One region of the Pseudoalteromonas sp. J2K-J599 genome, then DNA from elsewhere that is predicted to be linked to it. Evidence: predicted binding sites of a transcription regulator. Region 1 holds the regulator's gene; each other region holds the start of a gene.
The links. The regulator sigma-54, encoded in region 1, starts transcription at its own class of promoters, with help from an activator protein. The targets are predictions, from matches to a motif close to GTTGGCACGNNNNTNGNNT.

Region 1 (3,281 bases):
AAAGGTCAACCATGAGCACATTAAAAGCAGAACTATTGGCAAAAAGCTATAAAGGTCGTGAAGTTGTAAAAAACGTCGGCCTTGAAGTACAAGCTGGCAGTATAGTTGGCTTACTTGGCCCTAACGGTGCTGGTAAAACAACGACTTTTTATATGATTGTAGGGCTTGTTCCTAGCGACAAAGGTAAAATATCTATTGATGATAACGATATTACTCTTTTACCTATGCATAGTCGTGCTAGATTAGGCATAGGCTACTTACCACAAGAGTCATCGATTTTTAGAAAGCTGACTGTTTATCAAAACTTAATGGCCATTTTAGAAACGCGCAAAGAACTAAATAAACAAGCCAGAGAAGACACGCTCAATAACTTATTAGATGAATTTAGCATACAACACATTCGTGATAGCCAAGGTATGGCATTATCGGGGGGAGAACGTCGTCGTGTAGAAATAGCACGAGCGCTGGCAGCAGATCCTAAATTTATATTACTGGATGAACCGTTTGCCGGTGTTGACCCTATTTCGGTATTAGATATAAAGAAAATAATAGAACATCTTAAAAATCGTGGGATTGGTGTATTAATTACCGACCATAACGTAAGAGAGACCCTTGATGTTTGTGAAAAAGCCTACATTGTTTCTCATGGGGAGCTGATTGCATCAGGTACTCCAGAACACGTATTAAATGATAAAACAGTACGCGATGTTTACTTAGGCGAGCAATTTAGGCTGTAACATTTACGCCATGTCTTTAAGCATCTGCTAGTATTAATTATAACAACATAAAAGGATTGTTAGAGATACATGAGGCAATCACTACAGCTGCGCATGGGCCAGCAACTTACAATGACTCCACAGTTGCAACAAGCTATTCGTTTGTTGCAACTCAGTACATTGGATCTCCAGCAAGAAATACAAGAAGCTCTCGACAGTAATCCACTATTAGAGGTTGAAGAGGCAGACTATTCCGAAGACGCTGCTGGTAAAAACGAGCAAAAAGCTGATACCGATGACATAACTGTTAGCGCATCTGCTGATGATGCTCCGAGCGAATACGAACAAGATACTGGTGAAGCACTTGCAAAAGACACGCTAAGTGACGACATGGCTATGGATGTCAGTTGGGATGAGTACATGAGTGCCGCTCCTGCAGCCTCATCAGGTCCAATGCCTGAAGACGAATCAATATACCAAGGCGCCTCTACTGAAACGCTGCATGAGTATTTAATGTGGCAATTACAACTAACGCCATTTAGCCCTACCGATGAAGCCATCGCTATTGCGATTGTAGAGGCCGTCGATGATTCAGGTATTTTAACACTAAGCTGCGAAGAGATTTTAGAAAGCTTTAATCAAGAAAACGAAGATGATAACGAAGTTGAACTTGATGAAATTGAAGCGGTATTAAAACGCATCCAACTGTTTGATCCTGTTGGTATTGCTGCACGTAGTTTACAAGAGTGTTTGTGTATTCAGCTTAATCAATTTGATAAAGAAACACCTTACATTAATGAAACGAAAATGATTTTAACCGAGCATATTGATCTATTAGCAGCTCGCGACTATCGTACATTAATGAAAAAAACAAAGCTTAAAGAAGAAGAGCTTAAAGAAGTAATGACACTAATACATACTCTCAACCCAAAACCTGCAGATACTATTGTAAGGGAAGAATCTGAGTATGTTATTCCTGATGTGTCAGTTAAAAAAATTAAAGGCCGCTGGGTTGTCGAATTAAACCCAGATAGCATGCCTAAAATTCGTGTTAATAGCCAATACGCAGCAATGTCTCGCACTGTAAAATCAAGTGGCGACAGCCAGTTTATTCGCTCACATTTACAAGAAGCTAAATGGTTTATTAAAAGCTTAGAAAGTAGAAACGACACGCTATTAAAAGTTACTAATTGTATTGTTAAGCAACAACAAGGCTTTTTTGAACATGGCCCTGAAGCCATGAAACCAATGGTTTTAAATGATGTTGCTGAAATGGTAGAAATGCACGAATCGACAATTTCTCGCGTAACTACTCAAAAGTACATGCATACACCCCGTGGTATATTTGAGCTTAAATATTTTTTCTCAAGCCATGTAAGTACTGAAAACGGTGGTGAATGTTCATCTACAGCAATACGTGCGCTTATCCGAAAATTAATCGCAGCAGAAAACTCAGCAAAACCATTGAGTGATAGCAAAATAGCGGATATATTGGCTGAGCAAGGAATTAAAGTAGCGAGACGTACAATCGCAAAATACCGCGAATCTCTTGCTATTCCACCGTCAAATCAGCGTAAAAGTCTGATTTAAGACGCTAAACTAAGAGGGTAATGCTTATGCAACTAAACTTAACTGGTCGTCACGTAGAATTAACCGATTCACTAAGAGACTATATTAATACTAAATTTGCGAAGCTTGAAAGACACTCTGATCATATTAATAATGTTCATGTCATTCTCGATGTAGAAAAATTAAATCAAAAAGCAGAAGCCACAATACACGTAAGCGGTGCTGAGCTATTTGCCTCTACAGAACATCAAGATATGTATGCCGCTATTGACTCGTTGATCGACAAGCTCGATCGCCAAGTAATCAAACACAAAGAGAAGCTTGCTCGACACTAATATGATGAAATTAAGTTCACTTATATGCCAGGACTGCAGCAAAGCTGCGGTCCTTTTTAATAGCAAAAAAAGAATTTTAGAGTTCATTAGCGAACTTGCTCACGACAAACTTCCGTATTTACCGCAACAAGATATTCTTAATGCTTTAATGAGCAGAGAGAAATTAGGTAGTACAGGTATAGGACGTGGCATTGCTATTCCTCATGGAAGAATGAGCGGTGCAGAAGAGCCTTTGGCTTTAGTGCTCGTTAGCGAAACTCCAATAAACTTTGATGCAATCGATAATCGCCCTGTTGATATTTTCGTCGCACTCATCGTACCAGATGGCGATAACCAGCAGCACTTAAAGACTCTAGCAACCATTGCTGATAAACTAAACAACAAAGATTTTTGTAAACAGTTACGCAGTGCAAAATCTGATACTGAGCTTTACCAAGTTATTGTCGATCAATCATAGTTTTATAAAGGGTGTTAAATGGAGTTAATTATCATAAGCGGCCGTTCCGGTTCTGGAAAGTCGGTTGCTTTGCGCGTTGTAGAAGATTTAGGTTATTATTGCGTAGATAATATTCCAGTAAACCTACTACCTTCATTAGTTCGCAGTGTGTCTGATAGCTACGATAAAATTGCTGTTAGCATAGATGTGCGCAACATACCTAAA
Region 2 (3,281 bases), on a different replicon from region 1:
CTAGGTTTACCGAGCATTGTAGTAACATAAAAGACCTTCCTAGTGATACAAAAATCACTTTTAGTGTGGGAGCCTCTGTAAGTAGCCCCTTAAAAAGCACACTAGATGTTCTTATTAAGCATGCAGATAAATTACTTTATAAAGCAAAAGAAAACGGAAGAAACCAAGTCGTTGTCGATTAGATAAATACAGCTAAAAGTACTTGCTCAGTTAATTGACTAAAGTCCATCTAAAACCATCTGTTTAATTTTATGTGCTTTTACAAAATGATCTAATTTATGGGTGTGTATCCACCAAGTAGCAGCTTCCATAAGTAGCTCTGGGTCGTCGTTTTTATTAGCAAAAAATGCATAAAAAGAAAGTCCTACATTTTCGCCTTTAGCTGCTATTTTTTATCGCACACGGTAATTATTTTTGCTCTTAGTTCTTCCCTCATACATACCTTATTTAATTATATTTTTACTATTACAATACGCCATTTAAAAAGCTAACAATTAGCTGCAAAAGGCTTCTATCAACCAAGCCATGATTCTCAAGCTCTTTATTAGGCGTATTTACTTTTGCAGCTTTGCATTCATTATCTAATGTCTCATTTTTACGTGTATCGGTTTCGTATGCAATATCTGCTTGTTCCATACATTTTGCCGAGCCTGCGTAAGGCTTTGCCGCACAAGCGCTCAGTAATAAAAAAAGTGGAATTGCTATCAATAATTGCTTCATAACTAATCCTATTTTTGCGCAACTTATTTACTTTAAATTACAGCTGCAAGTTAGCCTATTTACTTTTCTACCACCATTACAAAAGATTCAAAAAAGAACGTACCGATGGCATCAAAAAAAGTGTCATTTTTTTTCATCCTTTTTAATTTGTTCGCTAATGCATTGATTATAAACCTGTCAGCTTGTTTGAGCGCCATTTCGATCAACCATTTCGGCCTCTTCAATGCATAAGTTAGGGTCAGAACGCGGGGCTGCACTACATGCACTCAGTAAAGCGCACAGCAATAATGGGCGATGGGGCTTTTTCTGTTCATCCTTAAACTATCCTATTAAGTTAACGTGCTACCTGCATTTATGTGTGAGGGTAATATATAGGTTGTACCTAAATAACACTGATACTTTATCACTGCTATAAAATAAACAACCAGTAAATATTTGTAAGGTTCTGTAGGAATTTATACTCCCTTTAAAATTGAACTGCGCGAAAGCCTGAAATTATTGCATTCATATCACTGTAAAATTTACAGTGATCGCAGCCAAAGAATAAAAAATTAAATTAAATTTATTAAAATACAATAACTTAATATTTGGCATTTAGTTTGCTAGTTAATGATATAAGCAAATAAATTGTAAAAGGACTAGTTATGAATATTTTTGAAGCACTACGTCACGACCATGATAAACAACGAAAATTAGTAGATGCGCTTATTCAAACACACGGCGACACAGAGCAGCGCCACAAGCTAATGGATGAGCTAAAAACAGAACTAGAACAACACGCAAAATTTGAAGAACGTTACTTTTATAACCCACTTATGTTTGATGACTTAACTCATGAAAAAGCGCGCCACAGCGTAGCTGAACATCACGAAATTGATGAATTAATTGAACAACTTGAAGATACCGAAATGAGCTCGTCTGCATGGTTAGTTGCAGCTAAAAAGCTACACCATTTGGTACATCATCATTTAAGTGAAGAAGAACACGAAGTGTTTCAATTAGCGGGTAAAGCACTTACCGAAGGGCAAAAAGAGAGCCTTGCTGAGCAATACAACGACGCTATGCATTAGTTGCATAACATGCAAACCGACTTCCACACACTCCCTGTGTACTTATTGGTTATAAGCCTTATGGCTTATAACCAATTTTTTTGCATGTACTTTATTACTTTACAGTAAATTTCACATCTTGGTCGCGTAATAAGTAAAGTGCAAAACACGCAGCCCACATTGGCCATGCAGTAAAGAATAATAAGTTATTAAAGCCATCTATGTACTGGTTGTAAGAAGAAAGCGTAGATAAGCCATGCATTACAAAAATGATACCGTACGTTATACGCTTTTTAATACCTGCTAAAAATGCTAAAACAAGCACTAACTGCACCGCACCAATAATGTAAGCCACTATATCTGTAGAGCCACTAATACCGTAAAAATGTTCAAAAATACGTGCGCTATGCCCAGGATTAACAAACTTATCGAATGTCCACATAACCATTACAATAAACACGCCTAAACGCAAAGATAAAAGTGACCACTGCAAACGGTTTTGCACATCAGAATTCATTGAACCTGTCATAAAATTTCCTTAAATGAATATTAATAAACGTAGAAGTAACCTAGACCGTATAAGTTATTCTTTATTTCAAAAATTTTTAATTAAATTCATTAGTTAAGCCATGCAGTACTAAAAGTGAAGCTTATTTAAGTAATTTAAAAAATGCTGCATAAAAGTTAACTCTTTTAAAATGTTAGCAGGTTGAAAGTAGTCTATAATTAAAAATTCTATTAAAAGCATATATTTACATTCACTCTAGTACAATCGCCCTATTAATATTTTATCAACTAATAAAACAATACTACTTAATCATCATCTTTATAATGCATCTGTTTTGTTATGTTCTAAAAAACAAAAAGAATCAAAATTTTACTGAAAGTTATTTTTAATCCTTTCGGTCTTTATCGCCAACAACATTTTAACCTTAGAGAGAAAACGTTTGAAACACGCATATTTAGCACTTTCCCTAGCCACCATATTAAATACACCACTTAATGCTTTTGCAGCCGAAGAATCAAAATCACCAAAAGAAGGCGCAATTGAGCGTATTGAGGTGGCAGGCCAAGTTATTAAATCTCAAGGTCTTTCGGTTAAAAATGCCACTGTAGACGGCCCTTTTGGCGACAACTTAGCTCTACGAGATATAGCCCGTTCAGTAACACCAATTTCAAGCGAGTTAATAGAACAGCTCAATATTACGACTTTACAAGACGTACTTGCAGTAAGCCCTAATACCTATTCAGCCAGTGGTTTTGGGGCACCAAGCTTACCTACTATTCGTGGGCAATTAGGTGAGCTTTTTCAAGATGGCACACGCCGCCAAGCCGGTAATAACGGCTTTGGTGTGCCCTTATCGTTCAACTCTATAGAACAGATAGATGTGGTAAAAGGAGCGCCGCCGGTATTATTTGGCTCAAGCCAACGCAACGGTGGTTTTGTAAACTTACATTCTAAAAAAGCATCAACTGACGACAGTAAAGGCAAAGCAACGGTATCTGCAGGTC
Region 3 (3,281 bases), 180 kb from region 1:
GTAATACCTGCAAGTTCGAGCGCTTTTGAATTAACCCAAATGGCATGGCTATCAACTCGAGAAAGCACCACAGGTCGATCGTTAACTACTTTGTCTAAATCTTTAGCCGTAGGAAAGCGTGTATCAGGCCATAGCTCTTGGTTCCAACCTCGCCCTATAATCCAACCTTGTTTGTTATCGGCAAATACTTTTAGTTTATTCGTTACTTCATCAACCGATTTTGCACCGCGTACATCAAGTTGCGATAAATTATCGCCAAGGCCAATAACGTGCCCATGAGCATCAATTAAGCCTGGTAATAAGGTATTACCGTGCGCGTCAATTAGCTTGGCATCTGGGTAGCTATCTTTAAGTGTATCGCTACCTAGTTTTACTACCTTGCCATTTTTAATAACGAGGGTAGTAAACTGCTGTACTTCACCTTGATATAAAGGGGTATAACCGTTGGCATTATAAATTACTTTTGTTTTTGCAATAGTGTAACTAGAACCAGCGCAAAGGCTGGCTAGTATGAGTGGTTTTATTATTTTTTTGAGCGACATAAGGCATTATTTTTTATTGTTAGTGCGTTAACACTAGCAAACCCAACTTTATAATACCAATATGTGAGACAAATTATGATGAAGAAAAAAGCAGTAAAGCTAGAACATAAAATATCTAGCTTTTGAAAGGGTTTATTTACTAGCGTATAAACTGTATTCACTTAGCGTTAGCTTGCCGTCTTTGTCTTGATCGTAGCTTGAAAACCGAGACCACAAAGCAGGGTCTACAGCGGTTTCTGAACGTGTTAAAAAACCATCCTGGTTTCTATCAAGTTTTTCAAATTGCTCTGCAACAGTGTTGCTTGCAGCAAAGCCTAATGTGCTAAAAATACTAAACGCAAAAAGCGCTATATAGCTTGTTTTTTTCATGAAAAATACTCAGTAGAGGTTATTGGTAAGGTAATTTTTAAATTCGATTAACGAAATTTGGTTATCTTGGTTTTTGTCCCATTTTACGAATGTATTTAATAGTTGTGGTTGGGGAGCAAGTTCGTCATGCGTTAAATAGCCACTTTTGTCGCTATCGAGGTGATCAAAGCGTTGCTTTACATCAAGTGCAGAGGCATCAAAGCTTAATAGCATTAAGATGCTTATAATAAGGGGAAGTATCTTCATGGTGTTCCTTCCAAAAGATGTATTTAAAGTTTGTGGCTAAAATAAAGTGAAAAGGAAAAAGCACTTGCCGTAATTTAACTCCCAACATTAAATCCTTTTACACACTCCCTCAGGGATTATGGCAAATGCTTTTAATTCCAGTTTACCTATAACAAGCTTAAGTAAAGCTTAATCAGTAATTACTCATTAAGGTTTAAAGCTTTCAAATTCTTTTTTTGAAACTTTTTCATCATCGTCTTCATCTAAGTCGGCAAATTGTCTCATTACTTCTTTGTCTTCCTTGGCTTCTGCAATTGATATTTGTCCGTCCATATCTTTATCTAAGTGGGCAAAACGCACATTTGTTGGCGATGCAATTACGGTGGCACTAATTGCTAAAAACATTAATGAAAAAGCGGCTATAAGTTGTTTCATAATCACGTTCCTTATTAAATGAGTTTATTGAATAAATTTTTTGAATTCATCTAGCGACAATTGCCCATCTTGATTAGTATCAATTTGAGAAAAATTCTCGTGTAACACAGCATCTTCACCTGCTTCGGCTTCACTTAATGTGCCGTTACTGTCTTTATCAAGTTCGTTAAAAGTCGCGTGAACGTCCATTGCGTGTGCATTAGCGCCTAAAAAGCCTAAAGCCAGTAATGATGAAATTACTAAAATGCGTTTGTTCATAATTATTTCCTTATTGATTAAAGTTATTACTCCTATTACAAAAATGGTGCCAATAATAATTGTTGTTATTTTTCAATTGGTTATTATTTTTGCTTTAAGCCAGTGAGAAGTTTTTACTGGGTTTATTGTAATTTTTGTGCGCCTTTTGCAACACTATTTAGCGGGGTTGAAAGGGAGTTTATTAAAATCAACGAGTTACGCTGTCTCTATTTGGCGACACATTGTTTTATAGTGCTGGCTGTTAATCGTATTAAATATAATTGCTGGTTCAGCTAGTGTATAAGGTAAGCACTTAATAATAGAGCGCTTAACTTAAAAGGACTAAACGAAATGCCAGCAACCATAGCTAAAAAATACCAAGCAATGCTTAACTGGCGGCCTAATTTAATTGGGCAATTTGCAATGAGTATGCTGCTTTCGTTACTGCCGCTTTCTATAGTGGTGATTGTATTTTTAAATGCGCTTAATAAGCAATTAGCGGTTACTCAAAGTATTGTGAGTAGTAACTACCAAGTTACCAAATCGTTTAACACTTTAAAGCAAGAACTCAACAGCCTTGAACGCGCTACTAGGCAAAACTGGGTATTAAAAAGTGAATCGCTAGATAAGCTCATTGTTGATAAATGGCAATCATCCCTACAAAGCATTGATGAACTCAAATTTGTAAACACGAATAAAGAGTATATCCACCAATGGCAACGCTTATATACCACCTTACAAACCGCGCATGTAAAACTCGTTGAGCAAAAACAACAACAAGCTGAGCTATTTGTGCCAGTGAGCGATTTAGTTGCTGAGCTTACTTTATGGTTACGTGATAAAAACGAAGCGCAAATTACCAATAACCAAAATGAGCTTACAAGCCTGCAAGCGTCATTTATAAACTGGCTGGTGGCACTTATTCCACTGACTTTAATTGTTGGGGGAGGCTTTTTATGGCGTATAAGTGGGCGGCTAAAAGGGTTAACTACGGTTATTGATAAGCTTGGGCAGGGGCATTGGCAGCAAAAAATATCTGTGAAAGGTTCAGCTGAGCTTGTTGAGCTAGGAGAAAAGCTCCAATGGGTACAAGAACAGCTTCATATGCTTGAGCAGCAAAAAGATACTTTTTTACGCCATGTAACTCATGAGCTAAAAACGCCGCTTGCTTCAATGGTTGAAGGCACTGACTTATTAACTGATGAAATAGTAGGTCCAATTACTGCTGAGCAAAAAGCGGTGCTTGAGCTTATAAGCCAATCTATGGTGCGCCTTCGCACAATGATTGACAGTTTGCTGAGTTATAATGCGATTCGCACCAGTAAAGACAGCTTAAGCGAAGTTGAGTTTAGTCTTCTTATTAATAAAATTAATAGCCATTTTGAGCATCGCTTAACTGCGCGTCAGCAAGCTCTGCAGTGGCAAAATACTTTACCGAATAAACCGCTTGCTTTACCTAGTGAGCTTATTGAG

Region 2: the regulator sigma-54 is predicted to act here: its motif matches at 1,307-1,325, upstream of AC5NT5_RS18470 (hemerythrin domain-containing protein).
Region 3: the regulator sigma-54 is predicted to act here: its motif matches at 1,865-1,883, upstream of AC5NT5_RS03650 (EF-hand domain-containing protein).

The regions. Positions count from the first base shown of each region.
Region 1 covers NZ_CM200271.1:630,660-633,940, reverse strand. Annotated here, with positions in the region: gene lptA (lipopolysaccharide transport periplasmic protein LptA) at 1-15, shown strand, start outside; gene lptB (LPS export ABC transporter ATP-binding protein) at 12-737, shown strand; gene AC5NT5_RS02800 (RNA polymerase factor sigma-54) at 807-2,306, shown strand; gene hpf (ribosome hibernation promoting factor) at 2,333-2,620, shown strand; gene ptsN (PTS IIA-like nitrogen regulatory protein PtsN) at 2,625-3,077, shown strand; gene rapZ (RNase adapter RapZ) at 3,096-3,281, shown strand, end outside.
Region 2 covers NZ_CM200272.1:368,126-371,406, reverse strand. Annotated here, with positions in the region: gene AC5NT5_RS18485 (tetratricopeptide repeat-containing diguanylate cyclase) at 1-182, shown strand, start outside; partial or broken gene AC5NT5_RS18480 (DUF6500 family protein) at 219-436, opposite strand; gene AC5NT5_RS18475 (hypothetical protein) at 466-720, opposite strand; gene AC5NT5_RS18470 (hemerythrin domain-containing protein) at 1,365-1,790, shown strand; gene AC5NT5_RS18465 (hypothetical protein) at 1,885-2,298, opposite strand; gene AC5NT5_RS18460 (TonB-dependent receptor) at 2,717-3,281, shown strand, end outside.
Region 3 covers NZ_CM200271.1:807,099-810,379, forward strand. Annotated here, with positions in the region: gene AC5NT5_RS03630 (amidohydrolase) at 1-542, opposite strand, end outside; gene AC5NT5_RS03635 (EF-hand domain-containing protein) at 675-911, opposite strand; gene AC5NT5_RS03640 (EF-hand domain-containing protein) at 921-1,157, opposite strand; gene AC5NT5_RS03645 (EF-hand domain-containing protein) at 1,344-1,571, opposite strand; gene AC5NT5_RS03650 (EF-hand domain-containing protein) at 1,596-1,829, opposite strand; gene AC5NT5_RS03655 (sensor histidine kinase) at 2,160-3,281, shown strand, end outside.